DNA from 2 places in the Nicoliella lavandulae genome. Region 1 is predicted to be linked to the other one. Evidence: riboswitches for the same ligand, from Rfam matches in the RefSeq annotation. Region 1 holds a riboswitch; the other holds the start of a gene.
What was found. A riboswitch is a leader RNA that binds a small molecule or an ion and turns the genes downstream of it on or off. The one in region 1 is predicted to bind thiamine pyrophosphate.
Positions count from the first base shown of each region.

Region 2: another riboswitch for thiamine pyrophosphate. It lies ahead of R4146_RS00755 (ECF transporter S component); the one in region 1 lies ahead of R4146_RS08430 (acetylornithine deacetylase).

Region 1 is NZ_JAWMWH010000003.1:366,464-372,867, forward strand. Features, by position in the region: gene tenA (thiaminase II) at 1-66, opposite strand, end outside; gene R4146_RS08430 (acetylornithine deacetylase) at 66-1,352, opposite strand; TPP riboswitch at 1,434-1,527, opposite strand; gene R4146_RS08435 (lysylphosphatidylglycerol synthase domain-containing protein) at 1,619-2,545, opposite strand; gene R4146_RS08440 (acyl-CoA thioesterase) at 2,549-2,965, opposite strand; gene R4146_RS08445 (hypothetical protein) at 3,059-3,520, shown strand; gene R4146_RS08450 (HAD family hydrolase) at 3,680-4,321, opposite strand; gene spxB (pyruvate oxidase) at 4,466-6,286, shown strand.
Region 2 is NZ_JAWMWH010000001.1:145,294-151,697, reverse strand. Features, by position in the region: gene R4146_RS00775 (hypothetical protein) at 1-890, shown strand, start outside; gene R4146_RS00770 (LBP_cg2779 family protein) at 938-1,126, opposite strand; gene R4146_RS00765 (energy-coupling factor transporter transmembrane component T family protein) at 1,197-1,847, opposite strand; gene R4146_RS00760 (ABC transporter ATP-binding protein) at 1,844-3,274, opposite strand; gene R4146_RS00755 (ECF transporter S component) at 3,372-3,929, opposite strand; TPP riboswitch at 4,037-4,126, opposite strand; gene R4146_RS00750 (serine hydrolase) at 4,306-5,349, shown strand; gene R4146_RS00745 (HAD hydrolase family protein) at 5,442-6,173, shown strand; gene R4146_RS00740 (LVIS_2131 family protein) at 6,262-6,404, shown strand, end outside.

The DNA.
Region 1 (6,404 bases):
CGGGTGGTTATGATTAGCTTGCCAGACTGGTTTTAATTCTGTTATCAATTGGTCACTAAATTGCATTAATCTGATTCTCCTCGCTTGGTATTAAGCCATTCGAACATGAATTGCATTAATACCTTCGTATATTCAATTAAATCATCAACTTGAATCGATTCATCAACGGAATGGGCTTCATCAATCGTCCCTGGACCGTAAATAGCAGCTGGGATGTTAGCATTGCCAAACCAACCACCATCAGTAACACTTGGTGAAACATCCACGATTGGCTTTTGACCTGTCACTTGATAGTGGGCAGTATCTAAAAGCTTAACTGGTCGTGAAGATGAATCTAAATCCAGTGCTGGAAAGACTTCACCGCGCTCCTCTACCATTGATTTACCGCCCCACTTATAAATTGGTAAATGATCCTTAAGCCATGGATCAGCCATCGCAACGTTATTAATATGCGTTTCAACCTCTTTAATTACCGCATGGTAATCTTCATTCGGATAAAAGTGTACTGTTACCCATAGTCGACATTCATCTGCGATAAAAGCAGCATTTCGTCCACCTTCAATCACCGCTGGATTAATCGTATCAGAACCAGGGGCTACGCCAGGGTAACTCTTATTAACTGCCCAATCCCGCTCTAAATCGTTCAATCCACTGATGACCTTCATCATCTTTTCAATGGCACTAGCTACTCTTAAATGACCGCCTGCATTCATCATTTGGCGCCTAGTGGCATCATGAAATGTCTGGTCACTTTTGATTGTAATCCATCCCGTGATCACGCCACCTTGCCCTTGAATGTGAAAGTCACTAATGTCACCAACAATGGCAAAGTCAGCATGATGACCACGTTCAATTGCAGCGCGTGTCCCAGCTTCACCACTTTCTTCACCAATCACTGATTCAAATTTTAGTTCACCGGGTAGTGCAACTTGAGCATCATGCAATAATTGAAAGGCCATTAACATCGCTGCTAATGCGCCCTTCATATCTGCAACGCCACGGCCATAAGCACGCCCAGCCTTAACTAACATTTTAAATGGATCAGAATGCCACTTTTCATCTGGTTGTATTGACGCAACATCCATATGCCCATTTAGAATTAGACTTTGATATCGCTCACTATTGGCATTGGTTTTTGTCCCAACAACGATTGAATCATGGGGATATAAATCCCATTGGTCAATATCAAACCCTAGTTGTTTTAAATAATTGACCACGAACGACTGGGCATTATCAGTATTACGGCCAGGAGGGGCTGGTGTGGGAAATGCCACTAGCTGACTTAATAGTGTTAATAATTGATCTTTGTGGTTATCAACATCATCAATAACTGCTTGAATTTCTTTTTTCATTACTATATAAATTGCTCCTTTTAATCACAAAAAGGGTCCTTCGCAAAGAAGGGCCCTTCATTATCATAATCATAGTAATGATCGATCAACTGTCCACTTCCTTGCGCTGGTCCTAACCAGATTCAAGTTCCAAGGGTCTAATTCTCAGCTAATTAAAGCTCCCCTAGTGATTATTTAATTATATTTACAATCGTCATTATAATTTATTCAATCAATTAACGCAAATTAAAAAGCAGAACTGGTCAGTTCTGCTTTAATGATTATTCTCAGGCATGGTTGCGCCGTCTTAAGTATTTAACTAATAACATGATCATTCCAATTATAAATGGAACAAAGTAATAGCAAATCCGATAGATCAATGCCCAAATCACAATGATATCAGCAGAAATGCCTGCCTTTTCTAGCCCAAAGGTCAATGCGACTTCAAATGATCCAATTCCACCTGGAATTAGTGACATTGCTCCTACAATTCCAGCGAAGATCAAGCCAAGGTATGCAGCTCTTACATCAAAGTGAATGTGCATAAAAAAGCCAATACTAATGAAAAATGCTAAACAACAAACCCATTCCAATGTTGAACCAATCAACAAATGAAATAAATCACGTCGATTTAATGTATCATTCTTAGCTACGAACGGTACCAGTAAATACAATGGAAATAATAAACAAACCGTTTTAATCCAAATTGGCTCAGCGCCAAACCGATCAATGTTTAACAAAATCGCAGCAATATCATTAACGACTAATCCGGTCATCGTGAACAACGCAATTTGCGTCACGATCTTAGCCGTTTCTTTATTATTTTCATTAACGTTCCCGAATAGAAAAATACGTAAACTAGCTCCGACTAACCCACCAGAGCCACCAATATTAGTGAATGTATTGATCACATAACTACTAGTGATCAACTCTGGCATTGAGATGTCCATTTTAGCTTTACGAGTATAGGTAAAGTCATAGATCATCATTGGTACAATGGCTAATGCGCCTAATATAAGTAAGGCAACAAAACTACCCGCCGATAGTAAATGACTGGCACGAACTAATTTATGCCAAGAAATTTGCTCAATGATCGAATGAATTGAATATACAACGAACGCTAAAATCAATACAACGTAAATTCGCTTAATAATATTAGAGTATTTAGAAAACGAATCAGCAATCTTATCAATTATTTTGATAGTTATCACCACTTCCTATAATTCCTGACGATTTAGTTCAACTAGGCGATCATAAAACGCTGGCACCCGTTTAGGTAGATTAATGATTTGATGTTCATTATCTAAAAAGCAGTGTTCACTACTAGCCTTGCAAACTAGTTGATCATCAACAGTCATTATATATTTCAAAACTAAGCGATATTTACTAACTTTAGCAACACTCGTCTCGATTTTAATTAAATCGGGAAATGTAGTTGTCTTCTTGTACTCAGCCGTTACTTTAGTGACTGGCGAAATCATCGAATTGGCTTCAAATTGATCATACGCCCAACCAATTTGTTCTAAGTAGTCGCTACGCGCTTCTTCCATGAACCGAATGTAATTCGTGTGACTAGTAATCTGCATCTTATCAGTTTCATAATACTGAACTTTGTGATAATAGGGTTTCATCATTCAATATCCTCTTCTCTTAAATTGTTCCATTGGTAATTTTACCATAAACGTTGCTATAATATTTATAAATCCGATTAAAAGGAGCAGTCCGTTATGAATCAAAAAGATGAAGCTAAATTAAAATCGTATTTGCAACAGGATTTTGAATCGATGGATTCCAAAACTGCATCCCAATCAATTCAAAAGACACTCGATCTAATCAATGCCTTGCAATGGGAATCTGATCGAGTGGATCCCAATGTATACGATGACCTTACTAATCGATACTGTGATCACGATTCGAGTATCGAACGTCTTAAGTTATTAGCTAACGTCAACGACCAAGATGCATTTACCCTTAGTATCATTGACCAACTTAAGGATTATATCGACGACCACCCCGCTGTAAACCAACTATACGCCATTACATTGGATCATAATGAACGACCATTAAATGATACTGAATTACAGGATTTAGTTAAACAACATGCCTTAAGTATTCGGCCCGTAAATGGTCTCGATGCCAAACGGGTTGCACATCAACTTAAATTAATGGTTCGGGATGCTCATATCTAAATAAAAAAGACTAACGATAAAATCGTTAGTCTTTTTGGTATGAGTCGGGCCAGGATTGAACTAACATCTTCTCGGAAAAGGACCGAGTGCTCTGCTTGAGCTACCGACTCGAAAGATTACTTTTATATAGTACCAAACCAATCGGTAAATTGCAACCACCTATTTTAAATATTTCAAAATTTCTTGCGGTGTTTTAAAGTCATACTTAGCAGAACCGTTTTTAAGGGCATCATCAATATTGCCCCAACCAGCTAATCCAAAGTCAACTTTAGCATTTTCAGCACATCCCTCATCGGTAAACGCATCCCCAATATACAATGTTTTCTTACGATCTACACCCATATGATCGATTGCATATAATAACGGTTCCGGGGCTGGCTTATGGTATGGTAATAAATCAGACGTTACCGTTACCCACATTTGATTCATAAAGCTAAAGTGATTTTTTAAATCAGCAATATCATTACTACTGCCGGAAGTTACGATTCCTAACCCAACGTTTTGATGGTCAACTTTAACTTGTTTAAAGAACTCATTCAAACCATGATATAAACTAGGCGCTTGATTTAATTGAGCTGCAGCAATCGTGTAGTCAATGGCGACCTGATTACTAAATTGAATTGGAATCTTCAAGCGCTTTAGTGTCTGATCAGGCGTTAGTGGAAAAGTATCTTTTAATTCAGTCTCTGATATTTGTTCGATCCCATACTTAGGCATAATTTGCTTCATAATTGATGAATAACGTGGAAAACTATCGATTAAAGTCCCGTCAACATCAAAAATAACTGCATCATATTTCATTGTGATTCTCCTATTCTATATTTCTTAAACATAATTATAACAAATCAGATTTGATTAGTAGTGCATTTTATTTATACAAAACATAAAAAGATGTTAAAATATGCGATATGAATAATATCATTTACTAATAGGAGGTATTTGACAATGGAAAGTAAGAATAAAATTCAAGCAAGCGTCGCATTACTAAAAGTTTTAGAATCATGGGGCGTTAAAGATGTGTATGGTTATCCTGGTGGATCAATCAACTCATTACTAAGTGGGCTACAAATTGAACAAAAGAACATTAACTTTATTCAAGTTCGTCATGAACAAGTTGCTGCATTAACTGCAGCTGCTCACGCTAAACTAACTGGTAAGATTGGTGTGGCCTTTGGTTCAGCCGGTCCTGGGGCGGTTAACCTTTTAAACGGTTTATACGATGCTAAGGCTGACCACGCACCAGTGTTAGCATTAGTAGGTCAGGTTCCAAGTACTAATATGAACTATGACTACTTCCAAGAAATGCCAGAAACCCCTATTTTTAGAGATGTTGCATGTTATGATCGAATTGTAATGACCCCTGAAAGCCTTCCTCACGTTGTAGATGAAGCGATTAAGGCCGCATACAAAAATAATGGAGTCGCAGTAGTCGTTATTCCAAATGAATTTGGCTATGAATCCATTCCAGAAAAGAAATATACCACCGCAACCTTAAGTGATAACAAAACTGCTCCTCAACCACAAGCAACTGATTCAGAAGTAGATAAATTCTTAGCAATGGTCAAATCAGCTAAGCGACCAGTTTTTCACGTTGGGCGTGGAATTCATGATGGTGGCGAAAAAATTGTTGAACTATCTAAGAAGTTGCAAATTCCAATTATTATTGATGGACTAGCCAATGGATTAGTTCCTAATGATTACGAAGGATTCCTAGGAACTGCTAATCGAGCTGCTTCTAAGGCTGCCGACGAAATCATGTCAGTTTCAGACTTAGTGATCGCTATTGGTGGTGATTTCCCATTTGCCAATACCTACTATGCTAGTCACCCATTCTCATACGTCCAAGTTGATAATGACCGAAGTAAATTAGGTCGTCACCATACTTTAGATTTAGGAATTTGGGCCGATGCTACTCAATTTGTCGAAAAAGCAATCGAACGCAGCACTAAGGTAGCTGAAACGAACTACTTTAAGGCTGCCGTTGCTGATATGCAAAATTGGGAAGCATATCTAGATCACATGAAGAAATCAGAAAATAATCCATTATTACCAGGACAAGTATACAATGCAATTAATGAAGTTGCTGATCCTGACGCTTCTTACTCCATTGACGTTGGTGATAATATCATTAACTCATTTAGATACCTCAACTTTACGAAGGAAAATAAGTGGGTCATTTCAGCCCTCTTTGCTACGATGGGAAGTGGTCTTCCTGGTGCAATGGCTGCTAAACGAGCTTATCCAGATAAACAAACATGGAACATTACTGGTGATGGTGCTCAAGCAATGGTCTTACAAGATTTAGCTACCATTGTTAAATACAACATCCCCGTAATTACCGTGGTGACTTCTAATCTTAACCTAAGCTTCATTCAAGGTGAACAAGAAGATGCCCCAATGCAAATCTTCGGATTAGATTTACAATCCATTGACTACGCAACCGTTGCTAAAGGATTTGGCATCGAAGCTGCAACCGTTAACAAATTCTCTGAATTAAAACCAGCAATTGAAAAGGCCGCTGCTGCAGCCGCTGCTGGCAAACCATTCCTGGTTGATGTCCGCATTAGTGATAAACGTGGCTTACCAGTTGAAGACCTTCAATTAAGCATTATTAATGGTAAGTTAGATGAATCAGTTAGTCCTAAATTCTTAGACGATAAACCAGCTGATGTTCACTACACACCAAAAGAATTATTTAAGATGTTCGACGGTGAAGGGTTAAAGACGCTTCCAGAATTATTTGACGAATATAATGTAGAATTATAATCATTGATAAAATCGCCTCTATATATTATAGAAGCGTTTTTATTTTTGTACTTTAGTTAATGTAAAAATAAACTAATAAATACAAATCATATTAATACTAAATAAACATTAATCGTGA
Region 2 (6,404 bases), on a different contig from region 1:
TAAATAAGTTGGCTAACTTGCGCTTGGAAATCCTAGGGCGTTCGTACGTGGATGGTCAAGTTGTGATGATTACCACCTATGATGGGAATGGGATTGCCGGTAACTATAAATGTGTGATCAACAGTGTGAACAGTGAAGTGGTGAACATTACGACCGTTAATAAGATGGACTTTGCTGATCACCAGACCCGTTCAATAGCGCTAAGCGATATTGTGACCATCGAGTTTTTAGGGAAGGAATTGACCCTGTTAACTAAGAACCGGTCATTATTATTCGGCCCTAGTCTAGCGACCCAACAAATCAGTGGTGGTGATTTGAGCGTTCCTGCTATTTTGGACCACTCTAAAAAACATCATCAATTGATTGAAGTGGAGTCGGCTGCTGACAATGGTTATTATTACATTGGTTATGTGGTCAATTATAATTCAGAATTCATTATCTTTAATCTGGTCAACATGAGTGGCCAGTTTGGTGGCTACGTGCTATTACGAACTTCAATGGTTGCTAGCTTATTTACCCAGTCTGATTATTTGACCTTAATTAATCACTTAGTGGCAGAAAATAAGGCCGCGCATACGTTCGTGGAACCAGTTTTAAATGCGGATCGAGAATTTGACATGACCGATAACGCATTGCTAGCCCTATTACGGCAAGCAATTAAGTTGAACCGGTTGGTCCGGATCGCTCAACCCAAGACCCATGGGATGTTAGGCTATCCATTAGAGATCACCCCCATTACGAATCAATTAGTCTTTCAAGAAGTGGATGATAGTCGCGAAGGGTTGGAGAAACCCGTTGAAATTCATCTCAGTAACATTGGTGAACTCTCTTTTGGCTACTTAGAAGCTTTCTTTATCGATGATGGGTTAAAGAATCAACGTGAACTATAACAAAAAAGCCAGCCGAAATTTCGGCTGGCTTTTAATTTGCAACAAGCTTAGTTTTTGTTAATGAAGTTTTCAATTAATTCAGTTTCTTCATTAGTAGGTTGTTTTTCCATTGATTTGATATCGTGTAGTCGTTCAACACTTAAGTGTAAGTTGAAGGCTAATTGAGTATCAGGCCATGCAGTAGCTTTTTGGTAATCAATGATTTCTTGTGAAATTTTGCTAATTCCGTTTGTCATGGGACGCCTCCTGAATAAATAATCTCACTTAATTATATTATAACTATCCATTAATTAAAAGGTAGAGCTATTAGAAGTGAATAAATAGTGGGATTTGGACTAATACTAACCAGAACAAGCAGGTTGCATAGTCCGTCCAACGAACATAGGTCTTATTTACGTGGGTCCTAGGCGCATCTTCGACAAACCCATGTGAAATCATGGCCTGTGACAAATCGGTGGACCAATTGATGGCTGCTAAAATGGCTTTAAAGTAAAGCTTTGGTGACCATAGTTGTAGCGTTACGCCCCGCATTAAACTGGCGTGGCGAATCGTTTGGACTTCAGTGATGATGCGTGGCACGAGGTTAAATGCAGTTAGGACCCCGTAGGCAAATTTGGACGGTAACTTAAAGTTTTGTTCGAGAGTAAACGCTAAATCAGCAATGTTAGTGGTGAGCGTAAACGTTGCTCCTAGCCATACATAGGTGTACAACCGGGTGAATAAGACCCAGCCCATTTCAGATCCCTGGACACCATAAATGACTTGTGAGATTAATAGTCCAGCGGCTGGAATCATGGGATATAGAATTAGGTATAAAAGTGACTTGAACTTAGTGCGTTTTAAAATCAAGTACAACATGCTAATCGCCATGATACAAAGGTTAAGGGGTACGTTGGGAATAAAAGAAATTTCCACGCCAATGATGATGACCATTAATAATTTAATTGCTGGGTTCATAGTAGTCCCTCCTGATAGGTTAATCGGTGGTCCTTAAATTGAATGTGATAATCGAATAAGGTTTCTAACCCACTAAGCTGGTGGCTAATGATGACGATGGTTTGGTTGAACTTTTGGCGTGCTTGGGTTAAGAACTTGACTACGGTCGTTAATGATTCAATGTCCAACCCCTTAAATGGTTCATCCATTAAGAGCACATCGTTACCCATGATTAACATTTCTAAGATTTGTAATTTCTTTTTCTGACCTTCACTTAGGGTGTAGACCACTTGTTGTTCACGACCATCAATCTTTAATTCCTTTAACATTGCTTGCACATCGTCAGTTGAGTAGTGGGGGTGAACGGCGTTCTTAAGTGATAATTGTAGTTCTTCTGCCACCGTAATATCGACAAACTGCATTTCAGCATCTTGAAAAACAAGTGCAACATGTGATAAGTAAGGCTTTTTACGAATTTTTTGGATATTTTTGCCTTGGTATAAAATTGTACCATCGTATTTAAATAGGCGGGTCAACGCCTTAAATAACGTGGACTTACCAATTCCGTTCTCACCAGTAATCAACGTGGTCCGGTTAGGGTAGATTTTAAATTGATCCATTGCTAACAGGGCTTGATCGTGTTGACTTAGCGTTAGGTGGTCCAAGTCAATGACGCTTTGTTCATCAGCAGTCGGGAGGGCTAATTTAACATCAGCTAATTCATGGTTATCGAACGGCGTAAGTAATTGCGCAACGTCTTGATGCGATAGCTCTGTGATTTGATGTTGGTCAGCATGGAGATAAAAGAAGTGATCAACTACTGCTTCATAGCCAGATAAGTCATGATCGACTAAAATGATGGTTTTGTGTTTTTCATCGCGCAAACGTGTTAGTTGGTGCAATAAGTCACTTCGTGATTGCCGGTCCAAACTAGCAAATGGTTCATCAAGTAAGATAACCTTTGAATCCATTGCGATAATAATGGCTAAGGCTACCTTTTGTTTTTCACCACCGGACAGGTCATTTAAGCTGCGATGCTTGAGTTTGGTAATGTTAACGAATTCCATTGCATGATCGATGCGGGCAGGGATAGCCGCTGGATCCATTCGGCGATTTTCAAGGGCGAATTGGATTTCATCGTAAACATTGGTCATGGTAAATTGTTGATTTGGATTTTGAAACATCATGGATACGATGCCACTCATGTCAGTGGCGGGGATGGTGTTGATTGCTTGGTCGTCAAAGCTGATGGTGCCGGTATAATCACCATTGGCAAACTCAGGATATAGACCAGCGATTGATTTTAATAGTGTCGACTTACCAGTTCCTGATGGCCCAGCAATCAAACTAATTTGACCACTGGGAAACGTTAAGTTCACGTCTGCCAAGACGGGTTGCTTACTTTTAGCATAGGTAAATGTGAAATGACTAACATTGACGGTTGTCATAAAAATTCCTCCAAATAATAAAGAAAGCACCCCAAAGCAATGCTTTCGAAGTGCTTTAATGTTATTTTAACGACTTGTGAATCAAAACGCGACTAAATTATGCTTCAATAGCATGGCTTCGGTTAAGCAATTTGTTAATTGCAGTTGGAATCGGATCACTAAAGACCCATACGGAGATAAACCGAAGAATGAATAATAGAATAATAAAGCCCACGTGGTAAGCATTGTAACCATTTTTGAACCAATCCCAAGTAAATGTAATGACGGTGGTAAAGACCGCTCCTAAGAATAGTTGGAAGTGACCATATTTTTTGTAGCCCGTAACGGCGAATCCTAATTCAGCACCGGCTCCTTGGATTAAACCAGAAACCACGTTCATAACGCCCCATTGATCACCTAAGAACATTTCAACTACGGCTCCAGCTACTTCACTGAAGATTGAAACTCCGGGCATCTTGAAGATGGCACCAGCTAGTGGTCCAGCGACGATCCATAAACCGAGTGATAAATCATTGGCAGCCGGTGCTAATCCGATGGGAGTTAAAATTAGGGTCAACGCATTGTAAATAAAACTAGTTAACCAGAAAATAACCCCACAGACGATTGCGATCAACGCAATTAAAATAATATTTCTAAGACTCCATTTTTTAGCCATTGCTAAAAACCTTCCTTTCAACATAGATCCATCAATAATTTTTTAAACAAATAGAAAAAGGGTCCTCAAATATTTTGAGGACCCTTTGGTATGTACGCCATTGAGCACACTAAAGTGCATTGTTTCCCTCCACCAGTGCTAACTGAATCAGGTTCAATGGGTATTATCTCAGCCGAACGGCACCCCAAACATCTATTTATTTAACTTTGACTAGTTTAACTTAGTCTTAAACAAATTGCAAGGTCGTTTGTTACAATCACAATGCTTAAATAACACTTCCTTTACAGTTCGCTTAAACCAATTGTCTAAGGACTGTGAAAATGGTAATTTATTATATAAGATTTAAATTACTTAATTTTTGGGAAGGATTTAGGATATGATTAGTAAAAAATTAAAACGATTCACGGTGGCATTGGTTGCTGTTGTCGGAATCGCTTCGGGTTCTGGAATTAATTCATTGGTTAATTCTGGGGCGACAAAAACGGCCAATGCGGCGACTTATAATTATGACTATGATTATGATGATGGAGCCGTTGGATTGACTGGTAACGCAATTGTGCCTGGTAATTACAAAATGAAGAATGCCAAGGCGGCCATTGCGGTTGATGCGGATAACGGTAAAATTGTGTACGCTAAAAACATCAATCAAAAGTTAAAAGTTGCTTCGACAGCTAAGTTAATGACCTTATACTTAGTGATCCGTAAGGCGCAAGAAACGAACGGCTGGAATCAAGTCGTTAATACTTCTAGCACTAGCTTAGTGAACATGAGCTACAATAATAACATCGGGGGCGGATTTAAGTTCAAACCTGGCCACAAGTATACAGTTAGACAATTATACCGGGCAACGTTAATCCAATCCTCCAATAATGCAGCCATTGCGCTAGGCCAATGGGTAGCTGGTTCTAACGGTAAGTTTATTGATATGATGAATAAACAAGCAGCCGCATGGGACATCGATGCGACATTTAATTCTGCATCTGGATTAGAAAATACGGACTTAGTTCACTATGGCTTTAAATATAAAGGGGGCGCCAATGCCGGTAACATGGTAAGTGCTAAGGCATTAGCAACCATTACCCAACACGTATTAGCGTACTACCCACAGATCCTAAAGGATTCAAAGAAGGGGACTGCGACCGTTGATGGGCAACGACTTTACAACTACAACAATATGTTAAAGGGGCGGACGTTCTATGCGCCTGACCTATATGTCGACGGGCTTAAGACTGGTTACACTCCAGCCGCTGGTCTTAGCTTTGTTGGGACGGGTCAAGTACCAGGCAAGGATCGCTTGATTACAATTACGATCAATGATAATTACGAATTTAGTGATCAACGGGATTTAATGCGCTACATCTATAAGAACTCCTCATTGTTCAATACCAATAGTAGTTCTGATACTGACGATGACGTGTAATCGTCAAACTAAATCAAAAATGATATAATTATCAATATGTTAAACCTTACGATTCAATCGTAAGGTTTTTTATTTTGAGGAGGCAATTGAACGTGACTAAGTTAATTTTAGCTGATTTGGATCATGGCTTTGAAACACGGACGGACCAAATTGGTCAATCACGATTAAACGAACAAATGACGAAACTAGCTGCCCAAGGGACGAAGCTAGGCTTTTTAACTGCAAATTCATATGCAAAGGTAATCCAACAATTTAAGGGGATGCAAGCCCCCGCAGTGGTTGTTTGTGAACGAGGCGCCGAAACGATTGTGGACCGGGTGGTTAAGGATGAAGCGACAATTGATTATCACATTTGGCAATCAGCGCTACAATGGGTCCAATCAAACCGTGATTTCAACACGGCCTACATTGTCCTATCTGGCAAATTAAACGCATATACAGATGCAACCCCCGATAGTAAAGCATATCCACAAATTAAGGCCGAATATCCTTCACGCTACCAAATTAAAAACATTGAATTAGTTAGCGATTTAGTTTACCAAATTCGCTTGATTTTTGATGACGACCAAGAAATTGAAAATAAGGCCCAAACTTTTAATAACCACTTTAACGGGAAGTTAGTAGCCCATGCGTTAGGCAATCAAATAGCAATTACTGCAGTTGAGGCTTCCTATGCTAATTCCATCGATGGTTTGAAAACAGAATTATCGCTTAATGATGCTGATGTAACGGTAATTAATGATCATTCCGATGCCATTGATCAATTATTTGATGATCCAGCAACTAAAAGTGGCTATGATGCCATTGACCAATTAATTAAGTAACCCGCCAAAATTTGTTATCTAGTTCATAACCATGTACAATAAAATAATGGTCAGTTACAAAGTTACTATGGTTTAAAGGAGCTTGTTTATGATATCAGCCTGGAATGTGATTGGGCTTTTTGTCTGGATTTTAATCATTGGATGGCTTATTTCAATGATAATTTTCACTCGAAAGCGAAACCAACAGGCCTTATTACAACCAAATAAAGAGTTAGGACTTAAGAATCGTTG